DNA from 3 places in the Streptomyces sp. NBC_00461 genome. Region 1 is predicted to be linked to each of the others. Evidence: riboswitches for the same ligand, from Rfam matches in the RefSeq annotation. Region 1 holds a riboswitch; each other region holds the start of a gene.
What was found. Region 1 has a riboswitch for cyclic di-AMP ahead of OG870_RS39200 (M23 family metallopeptidase). Riboswitches for the same ligand answer to the same signal wherever they lie in the genome.
Positions count from the first base shown of each region.

Region 2: another riboswitch for cyclic di-AMP. It lies ahead of OG870_RS28655 (C40 family peptidase); the one in region 1 lies ahead of OG870_RS39200 (M23 family metallopeptidase).
Region 3: another riboswitch for cyclic di-AMP. It lies ahead of OG870_RS21995 (M23 family metallopeptidase); the one in region 1 lies ahead of OG870_RS39200 (M23 family metallopeptidase).

Region 1 covers NZ_CP107902.1:8,461,182-8,465,456, reverse strand. The annotation lists gene OG870_RS39210 (TetR/AcrR family transcriptional regulator) at 1-592, shown strand, start outside; gene OG870_RS39205 (SGNH/GDSL hydrolase family protein) at 683-1,468, opposite strand; gene OG870_RS39200 (M23 family metallopeptidase) at 1,799-2,704, opposite strand; cyclic di-AMP (ydaO/yuaA leader) riboswitch at 2,707-2,876, opposite strand; gene OG870_RS39195 (alpha-galactosidase) at 3,253-4,275, opposite strand, start outside.
Region 2 covers NZ_CP107902.1:6,083,298-6,087,572, reverse strand. The annotation lists gene pcrA (DNA helicase PcrA) at 1-196, opposite strand, end outside; gene OG870_RS28660 (ScyD/ScyE family protein) at 283-1,386, opposite strand; cyclic di-AMP (ydaO/yuaA leader) riboswitch at 1,666-1,817, shown strand; gene OG870_RS28655 (C40 family peptidase) at 1,826-2,980, shown strand; gene OG870_RS28650 (tellurite resistance/C4-dicarboxylate transporter family protein) at 3,080-4,054, shown strand; gene OG870_RS28645 (hypothetical protein) at 4,032-4,275, opposite strand, start outside.
Region 3 covers NZ_CP107902.1:4,706,342-4,710,616, reverse strand. The annotation lists gene OG870_RS22010 (MarR family winged helix-turn-helix transcriptional regulator) at 1-216, opposite strand, end outside; gene OG870_RS22005 (dihydrofolate reductase family protein) at 342-1,475, shown strand; tRNA gene OG870_RS22000 (tRNA-Met) at 1,563-1,636, shown strand; cyclic di-AMP (ydaO/yuaA leader) riboswitch at 2,005-2,162, shown strand; gene OG870_RS21995 (M23 family metallopeptidase) at 2,173-3,198, shown strand; gene OG870_RS21990 (aldo/keto reductase) at 3,406-4,275, shown strand, end outside.

The sequences.
Region 1 (4,275 bases):
GCGGCGCGAGGAGCTGCTGCGGGCCGCCATCGGGCAGATCGAGGCGCGGGGCGTGGCGGCGGTCAGGATCGCCGACGTGGCCTCGGCGCTCGGCGTGAGCAACGCGCTGGTGCTGTACCACTTCTCGACGAAGGAGAAGCTGGTCGCCGCGGCGTTCACGTTCGCGGCCGAGGACGACCTCGGGCATCTGCGCAAGCTTCTCGGCCGCCGGACCACGGCGCTGCGGCGACTGCGGTCGGCCGTGCGCTGGTACGCGCCGACGGGCCAGGCCAAGGGCTGGCGCCTGTGGATCGAGGGCTGGGCGGCTGCGCTGCGCGAGCCCGCGCTGCAGGAGGTCACACGGGACCTCGACAGGGAGTGGAAAGCTGCGATCGCCGAGGTGATAGCTGAGGGCGTGGCCGCGGGCGAGTTCCGCTGCCCGGACCCGCAGAGTACGGCTCTGCGACTGACGGCCCTGCTGGACGGGCTCGCCGTTCAGATGACGTCGTACGCCGGTGCGGTGTCCCGCGCGCGGGCGCAGGAGTGGGTGGAGGAGGCGCTGGCGCGGGAACTGGGCCTGGAGCGGGCGGCGTTGACCACCTCCGAGCAGTGAGCTCGCCGCACTGGGCGAGGACTCACTACCGGCAGACGAACCGCTTTCACACCCTCGAGCAACCCGCACACCACCGTCCGGCAACCGCGCTCAGGCGACCGAAGCGATCCGCATCTTGATGTCGTCCGGCGACAGCGCGCCCTTCGCCGTGACGTGATCCCCGGACGACTCACCGCGCAGCCGACGGCCGATCCACGGCACCAGGTACTCGCGCGCCCAGTGCACGTCGTCCCGCCGGACATCGAGGGTGCCGCGCGGCGGGAGCAGCGGCCAGGGCTGGTCCGGGTCGGCCGGGACCTCCAGGCCGAGAACCTGCCCGGCGCGCAGCGCCACGCGCGTGTGCCCCTCGGGCGAGAGGTGGAGCCGGTCGTCGTCCCAGGCCCGGCGGTCCTGGACGGTCTTCAGGGACCACAGGTCGAGCACGGGGCAGCCGTACCGGTCGGCGACGGCCCGTACATGACCGTTGTAGGTGGCGATCTTGCCGCGCAGGTGCTTGAGCACGGGAACGTTACGGGTGTCGAAGCCGGTCGTCACCATGACGGTGCCCACGGCTTCGGTGAGCCGGAGGATCGCCCGCTCGAAACGCTCGGCGACCTCGTCGGGGTCGGTGCCGGGCCTGATGATGTCGTTGCCGCCCGCACAGAAGGAGACCAAGTCCGGGGCGAGCTCGACGGCTTGCGGGACCTGCTCCTCCACGATCTGGTCGAGAAGTCTGCCGCGTACGGCGAGGTTCGTGTAGCCGAAGTCGCCCTCGGGCCTCCGGTCCGCGAGAAGCACCGCGAACCGGTCGGCCCAGCCGACCATCGCACCGTCGGGGCCGGGATCGCCGACGCCCTCGGTGAAGCTGTCCCCCACCGCAACGTACGACCCGATCACTGATCTGCTGTCACTCTTCGAATCGTCTGCCACATCGACCATGATTCACCTTCGAATGTGACCTACGCGACCGTAATACAGGGTTGACGGACGGTGAGATAAGCCACGTCTAAGTGTTGGCCAAGCCCGGAATAAGCCTCCGATCAGGGATGTTGAGGGGCGAACCGCGCGGCCAGGGCGGCACCGGCGGCGAGGCGGAGCCAGACGTGGCCGGGCGTAGCCGGACGCACCGAAGGCCGGACCCGGGGATCGGGGTCCGGCCTTCGGCGGCGTGACGGGCGCCGCGTCCCCACGCACTGGCGAAGCCGCGCGGGAGCGGTCGGCGGTGGGTCAGCCGACCGCTACGCCCTTGGATCGGAGGTAGGCGACCGGGTCGACGTCGGAGCCGTAGTCCGGCGTGGTGCGGATCTCGAAGTGCAGGTGCGGGCCGGTCACGTTGCCGGTCGCGCCGGAGAGACCGAGCTGCTGCCCCTCGGTCACGGTCTGGCCGGCCGAGACGGAGAGCTGGGAGAGGTGGCCGTACTGCGCGTAGTAGCCGTCGGCGAGCTTGATGACGACCTGGTTGCCGTACGCGCCGCCCCAGCCCGCGGAAACGACCGTGCCCGCACCGACGGCCTTGACCGGGGTGCCCGTCGGGACGACGAAGTCGACGCCGGTGTGGTACCCGCTGGACCACATGCTGCCAGGCACGTGGTAGCCGGTGCCGATGGTGGCGCCCGACACCGGGAGGGTGAAGCCGGTGGCGGTGGAGGTCTGCGTGGCGGTCGTCTTGTTCGAGGACGAGGACGCCTTGGGCGCGGACGAAGAAGACGGCCGGGACGACGACTTGGTGGTCGCGGTGGCCTTCTTGCCGAGCGTGAGCTTCAGGCCCGGGTGGATCAGCGACGGATCGCCGCCGACGGCCCGGCGGTTGTCCGAGTAGAGCTTCTTCCAGCCGCCGGCGACGTGCTGCTGGTCGGCGATCTTCGAAAGGTAGTCGCCGCCCCGCACCGAATAGGTCCGCACGCCCGCGTGGTGCGCGGCGCTCTTCTTCTCGGCCGCCTTCTTCTCCACGGCCGGAAGGGACTGGACGGTCTTTTGCGAAACCGACTGGGAAACAGACTGCGTTGTTGCGGCATGGGCGCCGGTGGCACCCATGAGCGGTAGTGCGAGTGCGGCGCCACCGGTACCGGCGACGGCGATGGAACGGGTGAAGCGCTGGGGCTTCGGGCGGCGGTGCTTACCCTTCGCGGGCATGACGAATTCCTCTCCGGCGCCTACGAGGTGAGCTGTCGGGTGCGAGCTGGAGATGCCCGGCCGCGCATTTGACGCGGCTTTACCCCAAGCCGTTCCGGAGACCGGAACAGGCAGTGATACCTGTGGGTCCCCCGCTCCTGCCGTTCACGGGTGAGTTGTGCGGGCACCGGGCGGCGGCAGGATTGGGCGTCCGTCCGGATTGGTGGCGAACGTAAGCGACCGGGACGCAAAGGGACAAGTGATGGTTCCCTGCGAATGCGTTTCTGTTGATCCCTTGCGAGAAATCCCGGTGACCGTGTGTGAATTCCGAGGTCGCCCCTTTGGACAAACCCCCTTGTAAAGCAAGTGAATTACGTGGACATGACGCGCCACGTTCGGTCACGAATATGACGCTCCTCACGCACCCTCAGCCCAGGAGCCCCTATTCCGGAGCGAGTTGGAATGAAGGGAAGTAAAAGAGAACACAAGGGAGCGAAGAGGAGCGAACGGCACTAAAGATGGCCAAAGGCGGCAGAAGTTCAATCAAGATGCCACTTCGGACAGACAGGTCAAATGCGACGCAGGCGGAAAACTGCCGCGTCGAGGTCACCGCGCAACCCGGTGCGCAGTCCGTGATGCAGGAGTACGGCACCTCTGTGAACTTCGCCCGTTTCGCGGCATTCATACGACGCTGTCGGGTCGAGGCCCTGCAATCGCAGCGCCGGCACGGGTTCCCCGTAGCTCTGCGCCTGAAGCCACGCGAGGACGACCGCCTCGTCGCCACGCACGTACTGCACCGCACTGAGCCCGCCCCGCGGAGGCCGCAACCGGTACAGGTCTCCGTGCTGCACGAGCGGACGGATCTCCTTGTAGAGGGCCACCCACTCGCCGGCCTCGGCCAGCTCCTCCTCGGTCCACTGGGCGAGGTCCCCGCCGACCCCCAGCACGCCGGCCATGGAGCTGACGAAGCGGAAGCGCAGCGAGCTGACCCTCCCGTTGAGCTGGGTGTTGGGGCTGTCGGTGACCCAGGCGGCCATCACGCGCGCGGGGTGGATCTGGCTGAAGCCGTGCTGGATGGCGAGCCGGTCGAGCGGGTCTGTGTTGTCGGAGGTCCACACCTGGTCCGTACGGCCCAGGATCCCGAGGTCGATCCGGCCGCCACCACCCGAGCAGGACTCGAAGGCAACGCCCGGGTGGGCCGCGCGCAGCCGATCCAACAGGCCGTACAGCGCCCGGACATGGTCGATCCACAGCCGCTGCGGGTAGGGGTCGTCGGGCCAGCCCGCGTCGGTGAAGCAGCGGTTGAAGTCCCACTTGACGTAGTCGATCGGGGCACTGGAGAGGAGCCCGTCGAGCTGCCCCCAGAGGTACTCCTGGACGTCCTCCCGGGCCAGGTTCAGTACGAGCTGGTTGCGGAATTCCGTCCGCTTTCGTCCCGGTTGGAACTGCACCCAGTCGGGGTGGGCGCGATAGAGCTCGCTGTCCGGGTTGACCATCTCCGGCTCGACCCAGATGCCGAACTGCATGCCGAGGGCGTGCACATAGTCCGCGACCGGCTTCAGGCCGTTCGGGAAGCGGTCGGGGTTGGGGGT
Region 2 (4,275 bases), 2.4 Mb from region 1:
CGTCGATCGCCGGGCGCGGGGCGCCGTCGCGGTAGTAGGCGTCCCGGTCCGGGGGCGCGTCGAACTTCCCGCCGAACAGATCGTCCGGAACGGGCTCCGGCAGGTGATCGTCCTCGGGCGGCGGCGGGGATTCTTCCTCGTGGCCGCGGGGGGCCTTGAGATCCGCCAGGAAGCTGTCGTCAAAGAGGCTGCTCATCGCCTTCCGAGTCTAGGGTGCCCCACTGACAGCCCGCCGCCGCCCCGAGAACTTCCGCCGAATCGGGGGTCTCGTGGGCCTCGGTCTCAGAAGCCGCGGATCTTCCAGATCTGGCCGCCCTGCGTCTTCCTGCCCTCCAGGACCGTGCCGTCACGGTCCGCGACCGACCAGGCCGAGACGTAGACCGTGCCGCCCCGCGGGTCGACGGCCACGCCTGCCGGGAAGGGCACCTTCACGTCCGTACGCCTGGCGCCCGAGACCTTGGTCACGACTCCGGCGAAGAGCCGGCTGACGTACAGGTCGCCCCGTTTGTTGAAACCGATGCCCGTGATCGCGCCGAAGCCGGGCTTCCAGCCGAGGATCTTTCCGCTCCAAGGGTCGACCTGCCACGCGCGCGCGGTGGGCTTCGCGGGCTCGCCGTTCAGCTCGCCGACGTAGAGGTTGCCGTCCGGGCCGAGGGCCAGGGAGGCGGGGACGGCCTCGTGCTTGTCGTGGTCCCTGAAGACCGTGAACTGGCGGGCCCTGCCGCTCCTGGACACCACGATCAGGTCGTTGCCGGCCGCGTCCGCGACGATCCCGCGGCCGTCGGGGAGGGCCGGGACGGCGTACGGGTTGGAGTCGACGGCCGTCTTGTGCGGGTTGTACTTCAGTTCCACGGCGGAGATGTCGGCGGCGATCCTCGCCCTGCCACGGTCGATCGACAGCAGCTTGCCGAGCTTGTTCCAGGGCGGGGCAGTGGGCACACCGGCCTCCGGCGGGGCCCGGGTCTCCACACCCCAGACACTGCCGTGGCGGGCCGAGACGCCGTTCAGGCCGACCGCGAAGCCGCCGTCGGGCGCACCGGCCGAGGACGGGCCGTCGACCAGGCGGTGGTGCTTCCAGGCGTCCCCCTCCCGGAAGACCTTGCTGACCGCCGCCGTCAGGCCGATGCAGGTAGGGCCCTCGGGTCCCTCGCCGAGGCACTTCTTTCCGCCGCGGCCGGCCTCGGCGACGTACAGACGGCCGTGGTCGTAGGAGAGCCGGCGCGGATGGTCGAGGCCCTTGGCGATCACGCGGATCACCGGCTTGCCGTCAAAGTGCCCGCCGGAGGCGCTCGCGGGTGCGATGCCCGCGGTGGCGGCCAGGGCGACCGATGCGCCGATGTGCCGATGTGCCGATGTGCCGATGACGAGTGCTGCACGCTTTGTCATGGTCGTACCCCCTCACCCGCCGCGGCATCTGACCGCGGCTGGCTGGAAGTTAGCGCCAGGAAGCGGGCGCATGCCGCCAGCCCGGTCAAAATACGTATAAATCTACGCAGATCATTCCGTAAGGACCACGTTGCGCGACGTCCTGACCCAAGGTCACGAAAACGTATCGGGCATATCGAACATCAACCTTCACACGGGCCACACGAGTTGGCTACCGTTCCGAGCAGGCCGCACGACACCCACCGGCGAACGTCGCCGGGCCGCGCAGCCTCCGCCGAGTCCGGTGTGCCGCCGCGCATCCGGAGCCGGGGACCCACCGATCCCGGGGTGAATCGGTCCGACTCCCATCCGGGGGCGGACCATAGGGCAACCCTTCCGAACCACCCGCCCGAACCCGACAGCTAACTCGGTAGGCGGAACGTGGAAGGAGTCGCCTCCCTTGGCGTCGCACCGTAAGTCACGCCCCGCTGTAACGCGCGTAGCAGGCATACGCACCCCCGCTCTCGCCACGGCCGCCCTCACCTCCGTGGCCCTGCTGTCCCAGTCGGCCAATGCCGCCCCCGCCACCGACGGGCAGCCCAGTCTCGAGGAGGTCGAGAAGAAGGTCGACGACCTCTACCGCCAGGCGGAGTCGGCCACCGAGAAGTACAACGCGGCCAAAGAGAAGACCACGACGCAGCGCAAGCGCGTCGACACCCTCCTCGACGATGTCGCCCAGCGCGCCCAGAAGCTCAACGCGGAGCGGGAGGAACTCGGTTCCTACGCCGCCGCCCAGTACCGGACCGGCGCAGCCGCACCCGACACGGCGACCTTCCTGCTCGCCGACTCGCCGCAGGACTACTTCGACCAGACGCAGCTGATGGGCCGGCTGACCTCCCGCCAGAAGAGCGCGGTCGACGACTACTTCACCGAGCAGTCCGCGACGATGAAGAAGCGGCAGGAGGCCTCCAAGAGCCTTCAGACGCTCACCGAGACACAGAGCGACCTGCAGACGGCCAAGTCCACGGTGCAGGCGAAGCTCTCCGGCGCGCGCGAGCTGCTGTCGAAGCTGACCGCCGAGGAGAAGGCGCGTCTCGCGGCGATCCAGCGGAAGAAGGAGCAGGAGGCCGCGCGCAAGGCGGCGGAGCTGGCCGAGCGACAGGCGGCCGAGCAGAAGGCCAAGGAGGAGGCCTCGGCCGGCGGGAGCGGTTCCTCCGCGGACTCGGGCAGCACCTCCGGCACCGGCTCCTCGTACGCCACGAAGGCCGAGAAGACGCTCGCCTTCGCCCGTGCGCAGATCGGCAAGCCGTACGTCTGGGGCGCCACCGGCCCCGGCTCCTACGACTGCTCCGGCCTCACCCAGGCCGCCTGGAAGGCCGCCGGCGTCAGCCTCCCGCGCACCACCTACGACCAGGTGAACGCCGGCACCACCGTCCCCCTGGCCGACGCACAGCCGGGCGACCTGATCTTCTTCTACGACGACATCAGCCACGTCGGCATCTACATCGGCAACGGCATGATGATCCACGCCCCGAAGCCCGGTGCGTACGTCCGCGAGGAGTCGGTCTACTACGGCGGCGAATCGATCATCCACAGCGTGGTGCGGCCGGCCTGAGGCACCCGGGAGCGGGGCACGCGCGCGTGCAGGTGTTTTTGGACCCACGCGCGCGTGCCCCGCGCCCCCGGGGCGGCAGGGCTCCCTAGGCTCGGCCCCATGTCCGCCTCCTCCGCTTTCCGCGCCTGGTGGGCGCAGCGTCCGCCGGCGGCCGGGGCCGCCGTGATGGCGACCGGCATCGTGTCGGTCGGGCTGCATCTGACGGGGTACGAGGTGGTGTCGCGGATCGCCCTGGTCCTGGCCTGTGTCGCCTGGGTGGGGATGGCCGCGGACTTCGCCGTGCGTCTGGTGCGGGACCGGGAGAAGTGGCTGGCGGAGGCGCGGACACCGGACTCGCTCACCGCCGTCGCGGCGACCGCCGTCCTCGGGACCCGGTTCTCCGCCCTCGGATGGCAGGCCCTCGCCGAGGCCCTGCTCGCGCTGGCGACCGTGCTGTGGCCCGTGCTGCTCGTCGACGTCGTACGGCACTGGTGGCATCGCATGCCGGGCTCGGTGTTCCTGTGTTGCGTGGCCACACAAGGGCTCGCGGTGCTCGGCGCCACGCTCGCCGCAGCCGAGACGACGGCATGGCTCGCGCACGCGGCACTCGTGCTGTTCTGGCTCGGGCTCGTGCTCTACGGCTTCGCGCTGACCCGCTTCGACCTGCGGCAGCTCACTCAGGGCCACGGGGACCACTGGGTGGCGGGCGGTGCGCTCGCCATCTCGGCGCTCGCCGGATCGAGGCTTCTCACCGCGGACAGCGCACGCCTGTACCTGTGGAACGACGACGACCGCGGCGTCCTGCGCGCCGTCACCGTCGCGCTGCTCGTGCTCGACATCGCCTGGTGCGCCGTACTGCTGGTCGCGGAGGTGGTCCGGCCGCGGCTCGGCTACGACGCGCGCCGCTGGGCGACCGTGTTCCCGATCGGGATGACGGCGGCGGCCGTGCTGTCCGCCTCCGCCGCCCTCGACGTCCCGTGGCTCAAGGGGCCCGGGCAGGTGCTGCTGTGGATCGCCGTGGCGGCATGGGTGGCCGTCGCCGCGGGGGCCGTCACCTCGGCCCGCGTCGGCATCAGGTCCACAGCACCGCGATGAAGATGTTCGCCGTGGTGAGCAGGCCCACCACCCCGAACATGCTCTTGTCGACCGTCTCGTCGTCCCGCTTCACATAGACCAGGCCGAGGATCACGACCAGCAGGGCCAGTTTCAGGCCGATCTTGACGGTGTTGACGTGATGGCCGTCGGCCTGGTTGAGGCCGACCAGGATCGCGCCGGTGACCAGCATCGTCAGCGCCCCGTGCAGCATGCCGGGGACG
Region 3 (4,275 bases), 3.8 Mb from region 1:
CCGACTTCGGGTGATCTTCGTCCGCTCGGCGAGATCGGTCATCCGCAGCCGCCGCTCGGGTACCTCGGAGAGATTGGCCAGGATGGAGTAGTACAGGTGCGGCATGCCGGCGTCCTGCTGGAGCTGCCGGTCGATCGCGTCCTCCAGGAGGTGCGCAGCGGCGATGTACGCGCGCCAGGCGCGCTGCTCCTTGGAGGTGAGCCAGCGAGTCGTCATGCCCCCAGTGTAGGTTTGTTTCAAACTTGAACCAAGCCCCGCCCGTCCGAGCCCGGTCCGCATGGCCGAGCCCGCCCCCGACCGTCCGAGCCCGCCCCGCCCGCCGCCGAGAGTGAGCGCGTCCGATGCCGTACCCCTACGTCCTGCTGTCCGCCGCCGTCTCCCTCGACGGCTACCTCGACGACACCGGCCCCGAACGCCTCCTGCTCTCCTCCCCGGCCGACTTCGACCGCGTGGACGAGGTGCGGGCGTCCGTCGACTCGATCCTCGTCGGCGCCGGCACGATCCGCGCCGACAACCCGCGGCTGCTGGTCAACTCGCCCGAGCGCCGGGCCGCCCGGGTCGCGGCGGGGAAGCCGGAGTACCCCCTCAAGGTCACCGTCAGCGGTTCCGGCGACCTGGACCCGGACGCCAAGTTCTGGCACACGGGCGGCGAGAAGCTCGTCTTCACGACCGACAAGGGCGCCGGGCGGGCCCGCTCACTCGGCCTCGCCGCCGACGTCGCCCCGCTCGGCCCCGACCTCGACTGGCGGCGGCTCCTGGAGCATCTGCACGATGCGCGCGGCGTACGGCGCCTGATGGTCGAGGGCGGCGGCACGATCCACACCCAGCTCCTGCAGCAGGGCCTCGCCGACGAACTCCAGCTCGTCCTCGCCCCCCTCTTCGTGGGCGACCCGGACGCGCCCCGCCTCTTCGGCCCCGGCGCCTACCAGGGTGGCCGCCTGCGCCTGACGGAGACCCGGCGGATCGAGGACGTCGTCCTCATGCGCTACGAGCCCACGGCCCCCGGCACCGGCCCGCTCCCGGCCGCCGCCGACCGCCACTGGCTGGCCCTCGCCTGCGAGCTGGCGGCGCAGTGCCCGCCCTCCCGCACGGCCTTCAGCGTGGGCGCGGTGATCGTCGCCGCCGACGGCACGGAGCTGGCCCGCGGTCACTCGCGCGAGGCCGGCGACCCGGTCGTGCACGCCGAGGAGGCGGCCCTGGCCAAGCTCGACCCGGCCGATCCGAGACTCGCGGCGGCGACGGTGTACAGCAGCCTGGAGCCCTGCGCCCACCGCGCCTCCCGGCCCAGGCCGTGCGCGCGACTGATCCTCGACGCGGGAGTACGTCGGGTGGTCACGGCGTGGCGGGAGCCGGACACGTTCGTCACGGAGGCGGACGGGAGCGGGCTGCTGGCGTCGCGGGGCGTCGAGGTCGTCGTACTGCCGGAGTACGAGGAGCAGGCCAAGGCGCCGAACAGGCATCTGTCGGGGCCGTGACCCGGGGTTGTGCCCCGCGGTCGTGACCGGCGGTCGTGACCTTGGTTCTGAGCACCCCACGGATGGCGTATGCTGGTTACACAACGACGCGGGGTGGAGCAGCTCGGTAGCTCGCTGGGCTCATAACCCAGAGGTCGCAGGTTCAAATCCTGTCCCCGCTACTCAAGGCTCAGGGCCGGAATCCAGTACTGGATTCCGGCCCTGAGTGTTTTCCCGCTTCCTTTGTCTCCCCGTACCTCCCTGTACCTCTCCGCACCTCTCCGCGCCTCCCCTTGTCTCTCCTGCCTCTGCTGTCGTGATGTGACCGGGTGTGATCGAGCGACCGCCCTCCGCATAACAACTGACATACCGTCAATACCTGTGTGGATCCTGAGGCTTGGTCAACTCGCCCGTTTTTGGCCACTCATGGGCCCTACGTCCAGGGCAAGAAGCATTAATGATCAAGCCGAACAGCTTGGAAACGGCACCCCGGGTCTATTAACGTTCGATAACGCAGCGCGGTCGTCCCAGCCGTCACAAGAGACGGCTCCGTGCGCACGCGCCGAATCCCGCAAGGGAACCGGGGAACCACCACCCTGGGGTGAATCGCGCTGAAGCCGCCGTGAACCTACGGCAGGTATACGCGCGTAGGAGACCTTCCTGCTCCGAACCCGTCAGCTAACCCGGTAGGCGAGAAGGAAGGAAGGAGCGCGCCCACGTGGCGTCCAACCCGCCTGCCCCGGCAGCGCCGTTCGTGCCGAGCACCGAGCCATTCGGCTTCGCCGGCCCCCGCACCGACGAGGGCCCGTGGGAGGAGTGGAACCCCACCGAGGACTCCCTCCGCCCGATACGCGGCCGGCACCGTGTCTCCAAGCAGCGCGGCGGGGGACTCGCCCGCAGCTCCACGGTTCTCGGCGTCGGTGTCATAGCCGCCGTAGGCGCGGGCGGCATGGCCAGCGCCAACACCGGCAAGCCCCCGGTGTCCATCTCCATGCCCGATCTGCCCTCCGTGGGCGGCGTGTTCGGAGGCTCCTCGCACGCTGCCAAGGGCTCCGCCACCGCCCTCAGCACCGTCGGCGTCAGCTCCGACGACACCGCGCAGGGCGCCGCGGACGCCGGTGAGGCGCTGCGCAACCGCATCATGGCCCAGGCCGAGAGCCAGCAGGTCCAGGTCGAAGGCAAGGCCCAGTCGGCCACCGAGGCCGTCTTCGCCAAGCAGGTCGACGACGCCGCCGCCCAGGCGGAGAAGGCGGCCGCGGTCAAGGCGCAGGCCGCGAAGGAGAAGGCCGAGGCGGAGGCCAAGAAGAAGGCCGAGGCCGCCAGACTCGCCGAACTGGCCAAGCAGTTCAAGCTGCCGGTCGTGTCGTACACGATCACCGGCACGTTCGGACAGGCCGGCTCCATGTGGTCCTCCGGCTACCACACGGGTCTCGACTTCGCCGCCCCCACGGGCACGCTCATCAAGGCCGTCCACGGCGGCACCGTCACGGAGGCCGGCTGGGCGGGATCGTACGGCTACCGCACGATCATCACGCTCGACGACGGTACGGAACTCTGGTTCTGCCACCAGTCGTCGATCAGCGTGAGCGTGGGCCAGAAGGTCGGCACGGGCGATGTGATCGGGCGTGTCGGCGCCACCGGCAACGTGACCGGTCCGCACCTGCATCTTGAGGTCCACCCGGACGGGCAGGCCACCGGCATCGACCCGATGACGTGGCTGCGCAGCAAGGGCCTCAACCCCTGACCTCTGCTTGTCCCCGTTCTTCCTGTTCTCTCTGTTCTCTTTGTTCTTCCTGTTGTTTCTGATCCCGGCGGTCCTGACGGCATCCCCCCGACGTCAGGACCGCCGGTTTCCGCTGCCCAGCCGTCGGAATCGCTGACTCCGCTTGTTTACGGGGATTTTGCGGCCGTAGCGGAAGATCGCCCTCCGAGGCCGGTGTTGACGTACTACATGACTTCTCTTCGCAAGCTCGGCTCCTCCGGCCTGGAGGTCTTTCCCCTCTCCCTCGGCGGCAACGTCTTCGGCTGGACCGCCGACGAGGCCACGTCCTTCGCCGTGCTCGACGCCTACGCGGCCGCGGGCGGCAACTTCGTCGACACCGCCGACTCCTATTCGGCGTGGGTCGACGGCAACAAGGGCGGCGAGTCCGAGACGATCATCGGCAAGTGGGTCAGGGCGCGCGGTAACCGCGACGACATCGTCATCGCGACCAAGGTCAGCCAGCACCCCGAGTTCCCGGGCCTGACGGCCGCCAACATCAAGGCCGCCGCGGACGCCTCCCTGAGCCGCCTCGGCACCGACCACATCGATCTGTACTACACGCACTTCGACAAGCCGGAGGTGCCGGTCGAGGAGATCATCGGCGCGCTCGACGAACTGGTGAAGGCGGGCAAGGTGCGGCACATCGCCGCGTCCAACATCACTCCCGAGCGGCTCCGTGCGTCCCTGGAATTCTCCGACCGCGAGGGCCTGGCCAAGTACGTGGCCGTCCAGCCCCACTACAACCTGGTCTCGCGCGACACGTACGAGGGCGAGCTCCAGGACGTCGCCGCGCGGTACGGCCTGGCCGCCGTCCCGTACTTCGCCCTTGCCTCGGGCTTCCTCACCGGCAAGTACCGGCCCGGTACGACGGTCGAGAGCGCCCGCGCGGGCGCCGGCAAGCACCTGGACACGGAACGCGGCCGCAGGGTCCTGGCGGCCCTCGACGAGATCGCCGACGCTCACGGGGCCCCGGTGGCGACGGTCGCCCTGGCCTGGCTCGCGGCCCGGCCGACGGTCATCGCGCCGATCGCGTCCGCGCGGACGGTGGAGCAGCTGCCG